3 regions of the Pseudomonas sp. PAMC25584 genome follow, and region 1 is predicted to be linked to each of the others. Evidence: riboswitches for the same ligand, from Rfam matches in the RefSeq annotation. Region 1 holds a riboswitch; each other region holds the start of a gene.

What was found. Region 1 has a riboswitch for cobalamin ahead of cobO (cob(I)yrinic acid a,c-diamide adenosyltransferase). Riboswitches for the same ligand answer to the same signal wherever they lie in the genome.
Region 2: it holds a riboswitch for cobalamin, as region 1 does, so the genes downstream of both, ACS5Q8_RS19645 (ABC transporter substrate-binding protein) here and cobO (cob(I)yrinic acid a,c-diamide adenosyltransferase) in region 1, are expected to answer to the same signal.
Region 3: it holds a riboswitch for cobalamin, as region 1 does, so the genes downstream of both, cobW (cobalamin biosynthesis protein CobW) here and cobO (cob(I)yrinic acid a,c-diamide adenosyltransferase) in region 1, are expected to answer to the same signal.

The regions. Positions count from the first base shown of each region.
Region 1 is NZ_CM176870.1:4,477,622-4,481,451, forward strand. Features, by position in the region: gene bluB (5,6-dimethylbenzimidazole synthase) at 1-380, opposite strand, end outside; gene ACS5Q8_RS20755 (cobyrinic acid a,c-diamide synthase CobB) at 377-1,744, opposite strand; gene cobO (cob(I)yrinic acid a,c-diamide adenosyltransferase) at 1,741-2,352, opposite strand; cobalamin riboswitch at 2,432-2,675, opposite strand; gene ACS5Q8_RS20765 (PQQ-dependent sugar dehydrogenase) at 2,775-3,830, shown strand, end outside.
Region 2 is NZ_CM176870.1:4,231,566-4,235,395, forward strand. Features, by position in the region: gene ACS5Q8_RS19635 (M4 family metallopeptidase) at 1-530, opposite strand, end outside; gene ACS5Q8_RS19640 (DNA/RNA non-specific endonuclease) at 665-1,594, shown strand; cobalamin riboswitch at 1,630-1,824, shown strand; gene ACS5Q8_RS19645 (ABC transporter substrate-binding protein) at 1,939-2,949, shown strand; gene ACS5Q8_RS19650 (FecCD family ABC transporter permease) at 2,958-3,830, shown strand, end outside.
Region 3 is NZ_CM176870.1:3,548,337-3,552,166, forward strand. Features, by position in the region: gene cobN (cobaltochelatase subunit CobN) at 1-1,004, opposite strand, end outside; gene cobW (cobalamin biosynthesis protein CobW) at 1,008-2,069, opposite strand; cobalamin riboswitch at 2,162-2,361, opposite strand; cobalamin riboswitch at 2,403-2,612, shown strand; gene ACS5Q8_RS16150 (CbtB domain-containing protein) at 2,709-2,897, shown strand; gene ACS5Q8_RS16155 (CbtA family protein) at 2,909-3,613, shown strand; gene ACS5Q8_RS16160 (cobalamin biosynthesis protein) at 3,610-3,830, shown strand, end outside.

The DNA.
Region 1 (3,830 bases):
TCCGGCAAGGTGCGTCGGCCGAAGATATGCCGCTCGCGGTCATCCATCAGCGCCGCCACCAGCACTTCGGCGCAGTCGTGGATACCTTCGACCTTGAGCTTCATAAATGTATCGGAACGCTCGCCCAACGCTTCGGCGGTGCGTATGCGTTCTTCCTCCACCAACTGTTGAATCCGGCTACGCAGTTGGCGGTCGCTGATGCGGATAAACCGCCACGGCTGCATCAAGCCAACGCTCGGCGCCTGGTGTGCGGCCTGGAGCAAACGGTGCAGCAGTTCGGGAGCCACATCGCCGCCGCTGAAGTGACGCATGTCGCGGCGCTCGGCGATGGCGCGGTAGACGGCCTGGCGCTCGGCTTCGGGGAAGGCGTTGTCGGTCATGAGCCTATCGCGGGCAAGCCCGCTCCCGCAGTGGATTCGTGGTGTCTAGCCGAGTGCGATTCGCCTTCGCCGGGCGCAAACAGCGCAGCAACGGCGCGGGGATTGGAAGGGAAATAGAAGTGGACGTAGGACGCGGTCAGCCGCCCCTGCCGATACACCGCCTCCGCCCCGCGCCCACCATTGGGGCTCACGCCACGGGCAACGGGCTGCCATTCGGTACTGGTCAGCGAGTGGTGATAGGTATGACCGCGCAACACGCCCTCGGGCAATTCGACGCTTTGCAGGGCCAGGGCGGCGAGTTTCTTTTGCATCACCGCATCGCCCTGCAGCAGGCCGACCAGTTCGGCGCGGATGCCGTCGACATCGGTGAGCGAGTCCAACAGATAAAGCATCCCGCCACACTCGGCGAGCAGCGGTTTGCCGGCAGCGTGATGGGCACGGATCGCACCCAGCATCGCGGTGTTTTCCGACAGCGCCTGGTGATGCAGTTCGGGGTAACCGCCAGGCAGATAGAGGCTGTCGGCCTCAGGCAATTGGCGATCATGGATCGGCGAGAAGAAGCTCAACTCAGCGCCCATCGCCCGCAGTAGATCGAGGCTCGCACCGTAGGTGAAGGCGAAGGCTTCGTCACGGGCGATGGCGATACGCACGCCGGCCAGCAACGGTTCGGCGCGGGTCACGGGCGGTGCGGCAAAGGTCACCGGCGGCGGTAACGCGACCTCGCAACTGCTGCCCAACGCTTGGGCGGCAGCGTCCAGGCGCAGGTCGAGGTCATTCAGTTCGCTGGCTTGCACCAGGCCCAGGTGGCGGCTGGGCAATTCGATAGCGGTCTCGCGGGACAGCGCGCCATACCAGCGCAGGCCTTCGGTGAGGCTGCCTTCAAGCAGTTGTGCATGGCGCAGGGTGCCGACGCGGTTGGCCAGCACGCCGGCGAACGGCAAGTCCGGCTGGTAGCGTGCCAGGCCGAGGGCCAAGGCACCGAAGGTTTGTGCCATGGCCGTGCCATCGATCACGCCGAGCACCGGCACACCGAAGTGTCGCGCCAGGTCAGCGCTGGAAGGCGTGCCGTCGAACAGGCCCATCACGCCTTCGATCAGGATCAGGTCCGCCTCCCCCGCCGCTTCCCACAGCAAGCGGCGACTTTCCTGCTCGCCTACCATCCACATATCCAATTGATACACCGGCGCACCGCTGGCGCGCTCGTGAATCATCGGGTCGAGGAAGTCCGGGCCGCATTTGAACACGCGCACCTTGCGACCCAGGTTGCGGTGCAAACGGGCCAGCGCGGCGGTGACCGTGGTTTTGCCCTGGCCGGACGCCGGCGCGGCGATCAAGACGGCCGGGCAATGACGGGGCTGATTCAAAGTTCGACGCCTTTCTGTGCCTTGATACCGGCTTGGAATGCGTGCTTGAGCATGCCCATCTCGGTGACGGTGTCGCCCATTTCGATCAGCTCGGGCTTGGCGCCACGGCCGGTGACGACCACGTGCTGCATCGGCGGGCGGGCCTGCAGGTCACCAAGGACTTGATCCAGGTCGAGATAGCCGTGCTTGAGCGCGATGTTCAGCTCATCCAGCACCACCAGGCGGATGGACGGGTCTTGCAGCAATTGGCGGGACACCGCCCAGGCAGCTTCGGCGGCCGCGATGTCGCGCTGGCGGTCCTGGGTTTCCCAGGTAAAACCCTCGCCCATCACATGAAAACGCACTTGCTCGGGGAAGTGGCGGAAGAACAGCTCTTCGCCGGTGCTGTTGCGCCCCTTGATGAACTGCACCACACCGCACTGCATGCCGTGGCCCATGGCGCGGGCCAGCATGCCAAATGCCGAGCTGCTCTTGCCTTTGCCGTTGCCGGTCAGCACCAGCAGCAAGCCGCATTCGTTCGGAGAATTGGCGATGCGCTCATCGATCACGGCTTTTTTACGCAGCATGCGCGCCAGGTGGCGTTCGTCGCGCTCGGGGGAATCGGTCATGGCAGCTCTCCGTTGGGGCTGGACAAAAACGGCGGGCAGGAAAAATCAAAAACAGACAGCCAAGCATCGCCCACCGTGATGCTGTTGGATGATCCGGGCCGGTCTCCGGGCTCATGAGTGGCGCGCTAGAGCACACGCCGACGGCGCGCCTTCCCATATCGCGGGCGATACAGTGGCAAACAGCACCGTTTTGACTCATTTACCGTTGCGGGGGCAGCGCCGGAATCGCGGCAACACTGTGTACAAGTGCGCTCACTCACCGGCTTCCCTGTTTCACTCAGTCGACCCGTAGGTCACAGAGCACCTGGAACAAGCCGCGAAGGTTAGTGGGTTGGGGGTGGAGCGTCAATTAAAGCTGGCCTTGTACTTGAACCATCGTCGCAACACACACCTCTACCCTTACAGGCATCCAGGAGAAAACCATGCATAAAACAAGACTCGCCTTACTGATCATGCTCGCGGGCAGCCTTGCCGCCTGCGGCGAAAGCTCGACCCTGAAGGTATCCGACGGCACCGGGCCCTCACCGCAATTGCCGGAGCCGAACAAGACGCTGATCCCCACTGTGAACATCGCCCCGGCCATTGGCTGGCCAGCGGGCACCAAGCCCACGGCCGCCGCCGGCACCCAGGTGGCGGCCTTCGCCGAAGGCCTGGACCACCCGCGCTGGCTGTACGTATTACCCAACGGCGATGTGCTGGTGGCGGAAACCAACGCGCCGCCCAAGCCGGATGATTCCAAAGGCCTTCGTGGCTGGGTGATGGAGAAAGTCATGGGCCGCGCCGGCGCCGGGGTACCGAGCCCGAACCGCATCACCCTGCTGCGCGATGCCGACCATGATGGGGTCGCGGAGACCCGCACGGTATTCCTGGAAAACCTCAACTCGCCCTTCGGCATGACGCTGGTCGGCAATGACCTGTACGTGGCCGATTCGGACAAGCTGCTGCGCTTTCCCTATCAGACGGGCGAGACCGCGATCAAGACCGCCGGCAGCAAGGTCATCGACCTGCCCGGCGGCAGCATCAACCACCACTGGACGAAAAACGTGGTGGCCAGCAAGGACGGCAGCAAGCTGTATGTGAGCGTGGGTTCCAACAGCAACGTGGCGGAGAACGGCCTGGAGGCGGAACAAGGCCGCGCCGCGATCTGGGAAGTCGACCGCGCCAACGGCCAGCACCGTATCTTCGCCTCCGGCCTGCGCAACCCTAACGGCATGGCCTGGGAACCGCAGAGCGGCAAGCTGTGGACGGCCGTGAACGAGCGCGATGAGATCGGTAGCGACCTGGTACCGGACTACATCACGTCGGTCCAGGATGGCGCCTTTTATGGCTGGCCCTTCAGCTACTACGGGCAGCACGTGGATGTACGCGTCACGCCGCAAAACCTGGACATGGTGGCCAAAGCCATTGCGCCGGACTACGCCGTAGGCCCGCACACCGCCTCGCTAGGCCTGACCTTCGCCGAGGGCAGCAAACTGCCG
Region 2 (3,830 bases), 250 kb from region 1:
ACACCGTGGGCCAACTCATGGCCAATGACATCAAGGGCGATCGTGAACCGGTTGAATAGCTGCTGATCGCCATCACCAAACACCATCTGGCTCGAATTCCAGAACGCATTGTTGTAGCTCTGGCCAAAATGAACCGTCGCGTCCAGTGCCATACCGGCGTCGTCAATGGAATTGCGGTCGAAGACCTGATCAAAAAAATCGAACGTGGCGCCCAACCCGTCATAGGCCTCGTCCACCGCGACATCACCACTGGCAGGTTGCCCTTCGCCACGGATCAGCTTGCCCGGCAGGCTATCGGCGCCCTCGGCGCTGTAGATCGAACGCCGTTTGTCGGCGCCCATAGCCAGGGCCATATGGGCGGCCCCTTTGGAGGGCACGGCAACCATGCGCAACGAACGGAACGTGCTGTCTTTGGCGCGTGTCCGTAACGCGACGTCGCGTTGCGCTTTATCGCCATTGCGGGCGATCTGGTCGAGCATGTACGGCGGGATCAGGCAGAAAATCGGATTGCGATGCTGGCGAACACACATTGGCTGGCTCCATTTTGGCGGGTGGTGAACGTCCGGGTAACCGTTCAAGGATAGTCATGCTGCGACGGCTTGGCCCAAATTGTCATGAAGCTATGCTGCAGTAGCGTTTATCCAAGGACTGCGAGGAACTTACGATGCCCCCACGCACCGCCAAAATCGACCTTTCGCGCCGCCCCCGGCTCGCCGATCTGCGCCCGTTGATCGCGGCCAGCCCCAGCCTCATGGAGGCCAGGGCGGCGACTGTGCGCGTCACCGCGGCCAAGGACCTGCAGGACCGGGGCGGCTACGCTGAAGCGTTTCTCGACCGCTTCGTGGTGCCATGGCCCACGGTGGATGAGGCCCTGGCGGCTGACGTACAACCGCTGCGCCTGGACTACACGCATTTCTCAGTGACCATGTCCCGCTCGAGGCGACTGGCGCTCTACGTGGGCGCCAATATCGATGGCGGACAGCATGTGGATATCATCCGCAGCAACGACGCCTGGGCCTACGACGGTCGCCTGCCCATCAGCGCACAGGTGGGCGACGCGCTCTACACCAACAATGGCCTGGACCGCGGTCACCTGGTACGCCGACAAGACCCCAACTGGGGCGACGCCGCCAACACGGCCAATGCCGACACCTTCCACTTCACCAACTGCTCACCGCAGATGAGCGGGTTCAACCAGAAGACCTGGCTGGAGCTCGAGGACTACATTCTCGATAACACTCAACGCTGGAAAGCCCGGGCCACGGTGTTTACCGGCCCGGTGCTGGCTGACGACGACCGTGTTTACCGGGGCGTTAAAATCCCCAAGGCATTCTGGAAAGTGGTCGCCTACCTCAGCGACGACGGCGAGCCCTCCGCCAGCGCCTACATGATCGACCAAAGCCGTGAACTGGGTCAGCTCGACCTCATGTTCGGCCAGCTCAGAACCTACCAACGCAGCGTGATTCAGATAGAGCGATTGACCGGTATTCGCTTCGGCAACCTGGCCGACTACGACGGTTTCAGCAACGAAGAGCGCGCCACGGGGACGCGAATTGAAGCGCTGATCCAGGGCCCTGAAGATATTCGTCTCTGACCGGGCGACCTAAGGCTATATCGCCTCGCCGTGATCGACTACCATACCGCGCCGGTTCCCAAACGGGACTAATAGGGAATCCGAAGCGCGGTACATCGCGCCAATCGGAACTGCCCCCGCAACTGTAGATGCCGAGCCTGCTCCCCCACTGCCACTGGACCACGTCCGGGAAGGCCGGAGCGTGGCGACGACGCATCAGTCAGGAGACCTGCCGGCCCAGCAAAATCACTAACCGGCGGGGTGTCCGGGAAGGACATCCTTGCCTGCCTCAACCGCAGCGGTCGAGGGCGTATTTCCGAACCGTACATCCCCAGCTCCAGGTACGGCTTCAAGGAGATTGCCCCATGCTGCCACGCGTTATCGCCCTGCTCACCGGGCTGGGCTTGTGTGCCCTGGCCCAAGCCAACCCCACTCAGTACCCGCTGACGGTGGAGAACTGCGGCAGCACCCTGACCTTCGCGCAAGCGCCCGCCCGCAGCGTGACCATCGGCCAGGCTGCCACCGAAATGCTCTATGCCCTCGGCGTGGGCGATAAAGTAGTCGGCACGTCGCTGTGGTTCAACAACGTGTTGCCGCCATTCAAGGCGCTGAACGACAACATCGAACGCCTGGCCAATAACGAACCGAGTTTCGAGTCGGTGATCGCCAAACGCCCGCAACTGGTGGCGGCCGAGCTGGAATGGGTGGTCGGCCCGCAAGGCGTGGTGGGCACCCGCGAGCAGTTTCATGAGTTGAAGATCGCCACCTACCTGTTGCCCTCCGACTGCGAAGGCAAGGACAACCGGGTGGGCGCCGACGGCACGCGGCTGGAGCCATTCCGTGTCGACACGATCTACAAGAGCATCCGCCAACTGGCCGAGATTTTCGACGTACAAGATCGCGGCCGGCAACTCAACGATGAACTCAAGACACGCCTGGCCAAGTCCGTCGCCACGGTGCACAGCAAGGGGCTCAAGCAGGCCAGCGCGTTGGTGTGGTTCTCCAGCGCCGAGATGGCCAGCGATCCCTACGTGGCCGGCCACAAGGGCGTCCCTGAGTTCATGCTGCAAACCCTCGGCCTGCGCAACGTGGTGCAGTCCGATGAGGAATGGCCCGCCGTCGGCTGGGAAACCATCGCCAAGGCCAACCCCACCGTGCTGGTGATCGCGCGTATGGACCGCCGCCGCTACCCGGCTGACGATCATGAACAGAAGCTGGCCTTCCTGCGCAGCGACCCGGTGACGCGCAACATGGACGCGGTTAAACACAACCGCATCATCATCCTCGACGCCATGGCCCTGCAGGCCAGCGTGCGCACCTTCGAGGGCCTTGAACAACTGGCCACGGCCATCGACGGCTACGACCTGCCGAAATGAGCGCCAGCCTGATACGAACCGTGCTTGCCCTGGCGTTGCTGCTGATCGCCGTGCTCGCCGGCGTGGCCATCGGCGAAACCGCCATCACGCCACACGTGGTGCTCCAAGTGCTGGCCAACAAGCTGTGGGCGGCCGGCTACGTGCTGGACCCGATCGATGAAGGCGTGGTGTGGAACTACCGCCTGACCCGCACCCTGGTCGCCGCTGCGTGCGGGGCGGGGCTGGCCACCTGCGGGGTGATTTTGCAGTCGTTGTTGCGCAACCCCTTGGCCGATCCTTACCTGCTGGGCATCAGCGCCGGTGCTTCGACCGGCGCAGTCCTGGTGGTGCTGATGGGCGTCGGCGGTGGTTTGATTTCGCTATCCGTCGGCGCATTTGCCGGGGCGATGGCGGCGTTTGCGCTGGTGATATTGCTCGCACGGGCCAGCGGTTCGTCCAGCGGCACCGGGCAGATCATCCTCGCGGGCATCGCTGGCTCGCAACTGTTCAACGCGCTGACTGCGTTCCTGATCACCAAGTCGGCCAGCTCCGAACAGGCGCGCGGCATTTTGTTCTGGCTGCTGGGCAACCTCAGCGGTGTGCGTTGGCCGTCGGTGTGGCTGGCGGTGCCGGTGGCGGTCGCCGGGTTGGCGGTGTGCCTGTGGCATCGCCGTGCGCTGGATGCGTTCACCTTCGGCAGCGACTCGGCGGCCTCCCTCGGCATCCCGGTGCGCCGCGTGCAGTTTGTGCTGGTGGGCTGCGCCGCATTGGTCACGGCGGTGATGGTGTCGATTGTCGGCTCTATCGGGTTTGTCGGGCTGGTGATCCCCCATGCAGTGCGTCTGCTGCTCGGCACCGGGCACTCACGCCTGCTGCCGGCCAGCGCGTTGGGCGGCGCGCTA
Region 3 (3,830 bases), 930 kb from region 1:
AGGTCCTTGAAGCTGATCGGCCGGCTGATGATCCGGCCATCCAGTTCCGGCAAGGCAATGTGCATCGCCAGGTCACGCGGGCCGAGACCTTGTTCGCTGGCCTGCCAGCCGGGTTGATTATCTTGGGCGCAAATCGCCTGAATCACCGGGATATTGCGGCGAAACGGGCGCAAATGTGGCGCCTCGGGGCTGGACTGGGCAAAGCCAGTGGTGTTGAGAATCACCGATGCCTGCACTTCATCCAGCCAATCCTCGACCGCCGTCAGGCAGCCGGGCTCCTTCAGACTGGCCACCGCCATCGGCAACGGATTCAGGCCCGCCGCCAGCAGGCGCTGGCAGAACACATCGATAAAACCGGTATTGGCCGCTTGTAGATGGGAGCGGTAGAACAGCACGGCCGCCACCGGAAACTCGGGATTCCAGTCCGACTGCCAGTCGTTGAGGCACGCATTGGCTTTACGCGGGTGATAAATCGCGCTGCGCGGCAGGGTTTGCGGCTCGGCCCAGGCATAGTCGCGGCTCAGGTAGCCGCTGGCCAGGCAGCGATAAAAATCCAGCGCATTGCCCAGGCCGCCCTGGCGCAGGAACTGCCACAGGCGCTCGCGCGCTGCGGCATCCACGGTGCTGAGACCGCTGAGCTCCGGGTCCGGGCGATCATCCCCCGGCACCAGGATCAACGTGACCCCGCGCTCAGCCAACGCCACCAGACGCTCGATGCCGTAACGCCAATAGCCGATCCCGCCGTGCAGGGAAATCAGGATGACCTTGGCGTGGCGCAGCACTTCATCGACGTACAAGTCCACCGACGCATGGTTCTGCACCTGCATCGGGTTGGCCAGGCGAAAGCTGGGGTAGTCCTCGGGCAATTGCTGGGCCGCTTCAGCGAGTAGCGCCAGGCTGGAGTCGCCACTGCACAGGATCACCAGCTCGGCGGGGGTTTGCCCAAGGTCGGCAATATTGTCGTCCGCGACGAAACCGCCGGGCTGGGTCCTGAGCAGGTGCATGGGTTAAACGCTGAGGGCGGCGCGCAATTGCGCTTCGAGGCCCGCCGCATCCAGCTCCTGGCCGATCAGCACCAGGCGCGTGATGCGCGCTTCGTCGGCGCTCCAGGCCCGATCGAAGTGCTTGTCGAAGCGCGTGCCCACGCCCTGGATCAGCAGGCGCATCGGCTTGTTCGGGATCGCCGCGAAGCCTTTGACGCGCAGGATGCCGTGCTGCACCACCAGTTGGGTCAGGGCGTCGAGCAGCAGCGCTTCGTCGGACTGGGGCAGGTCGATGGAAATGGAGTCGAACGCATCGTGATCATGATCGTCTTCACCTTCGTGATGATGATCGTGATGGCTGTGGCGACCGTCGATGTGCTCTTCGGAGCCGGCGTCCAGGCCGATCAACACGTCCAGCGGCACACGACCGCTGCTGGCTTCGATGATCTTCACCGCCGGCGGCAGCTCTTCAGCGACTTCCAGGCGCACGCGGGCCAGGTCTTCGGGGCTGATCAGGTCGCACTTGTTGAGGATCACCAGGTCGGCGCTGGCCAGTTGGTCGGCGAACAGCTCATGCAGCGGTGATTCGTGGTCCAGGTTCGGGTCGAGCTTGCGCTGGGCGTCGACCTGGTCCGGGAACGCAGCGAAGGTGCCGGCCGCCACAGCGGGACTGTCGACCACGGTGATCACTGCATCGACCGTGCAGGCGCTGCGGATTTCCGGCCACTGGAACGCCTGCACTAGGGGCTTTGGCAGGGCCAGGCCGGAGGTTTCGATGAGGATATGGTCGAGGTCGCCGCGACGGGCGACCAGCTCGCGCATCACCGGAAAGAACTCTTCCTGCACGGTGCAGCACAGGCAGCCGTTGGCCAGCTCATACACGCGACCGTTGGCTTCTTCCTCGGTGCACCCGATGGAGCACTGCTTGAGGATTTCACCGTCGATGCCCAGCTCGCCGAACTCGTTGACGATCACCGCGATGCGACGGCCCTGGGCGTTATCGAGCATATGGCGCAGCAAGGTGGTTTTGCCCGAGCCGAGAAAGCCGGTAACGATGGTGACGGGGAGTTTGGCCAGTGTTTTCATCGGATGCCCTTGGGGGCGGGCATACGGGACGATAGGCCCTGCGCAGCGCGCAGCAGCAGATTTCGTCACCGGATCACCCCGCCCGGTTGAATTGAAAAATCGGTTACGAGGCAGGTCTCCTGGCTTGAGGCTTGCGGGTCTTGCGACCGGCGCTGGCTGCGCCTTCCCGCCTTGATGGCAGTGGCGTGGCAGTCAGATAAACCCTTCACAGTTGCGGGGGCAGCCGCGGCTTGAACCGCGTTCCCTTCTTAGCTTCGGCCTGGGCCGAAGAACCTCGAAGGTGCAAGGCTACAGGGGCTCGGTCAATTTGACTACCGTCGCCCTGCATGCTTTCCTACTCACCTTGTTTCGGGTGCCCTTCACAGGGTGAAACGGGAAACCGGTGAGTCATAGCGATATGACCAGTCCGGTGCTGCCCCCGCAACGGTAAGCGAGCGAAGCGTCACAGCCACTGTGCTTTGTGCATGGGAAGGCGATGCTTTCAGGACTCAGTTCAAGAGCCCCCTCGCAAGCCCGGAGACCGGCCCGAAAAAATCATCCAACAAACCCGCGGTGGGCGGGCGCTGTTTGAATTCTGCGTGCCTGGCTCGTGGGGTTTTCATGCGCTCGTGTCACCCTGAAACCCTGAAGGGACGCGCCATGTCGATCATCAGCAGCACCTCGCATACCGCCAGCAGCACCACCACCCTGAGCCAACGCTTGAGCGCCGCCATCGGCGCGTCGATCCTCGGCGCGTGCCTGGTGTATTTCGCTGGGTTCTCGCATATCGAAGCGGTACACAACGCCGCCCACGATACCCGCCACAGCGCCGCGTTCCCGTGCCATTGAGAGCTGCCGACATGATCAAGCGTATTGCGCAAACCGCAGGTTTCAGCGGGCTGCTGGCCGCCCTGTTGCTAACCTTGCTGCAAAGTTTCTGGGTCGCCCCGCTGATCATGCAGGCGGAAACCTTTGAAAAAGCCCCGGCCGCGACGGAAGTGGTGCATGAGCACGCCGCCGGTACAACCGCGCACACCCATGACGCCGAAGCCTGGGAACCGGAAGACGGCTGGCAACGCGTGCTGTCCACCACCGGCGGCAACCTGGTGGTGGCGGTCGGTTTCGCGCTGATGCTCGCCGGTCTCTACACCCTGCGCGCGCCGACCCGCACGGCTCAAGGGCTGCTGTGGGGCCTGGCCGGCTACGCGACCTTTGTCCTGGCACCAACCCTGGGCCTGCCACCGGAATTGCCGGGCACTGCCGCCGCCGACCTGGCGCAACGGCAGATCTGGTGGATTGGCACTGCGGCCTCAACCGCGGCCGGTATCGCGCTGCTGGTATTTGGAGGCAACTGGCTGCTCAAAGCGCTGGGCGCGGCGATCCTCGTGGTGCCCCATGTGATTGGCGCACCGCAACCTGAAGTACATTCGATGCTAGCCCCTGAGGCTCTGGAGGCGCAGTTCAAGATCGCCTCGCAACTGACCAACGTCGCGTTCTGGCTGGCGTTGGGCCTGATCAGCGCCTGGCTGTTTCGCCGCAATCGCGACGATCGATACTCGGCATGAACCTGGTGGTCGGCCTGGGCTGCCAGCGTGGCTGCGCGCTGCAAGCCCTGCTCGACCTGCTGGACGCCGCCCTCGCCGAGGGCGGTATCGAGCGCCACCGCATCACGGCGCTCGCCAGCATTGATCGCAAGCAGGACGAGCCGGGCTTGCTAGCTCTAGCGCAAGTCCTGAACCTGCCACTGCAGTGCTTCAGCGCCGCGCAACTGGCGGTGTATGA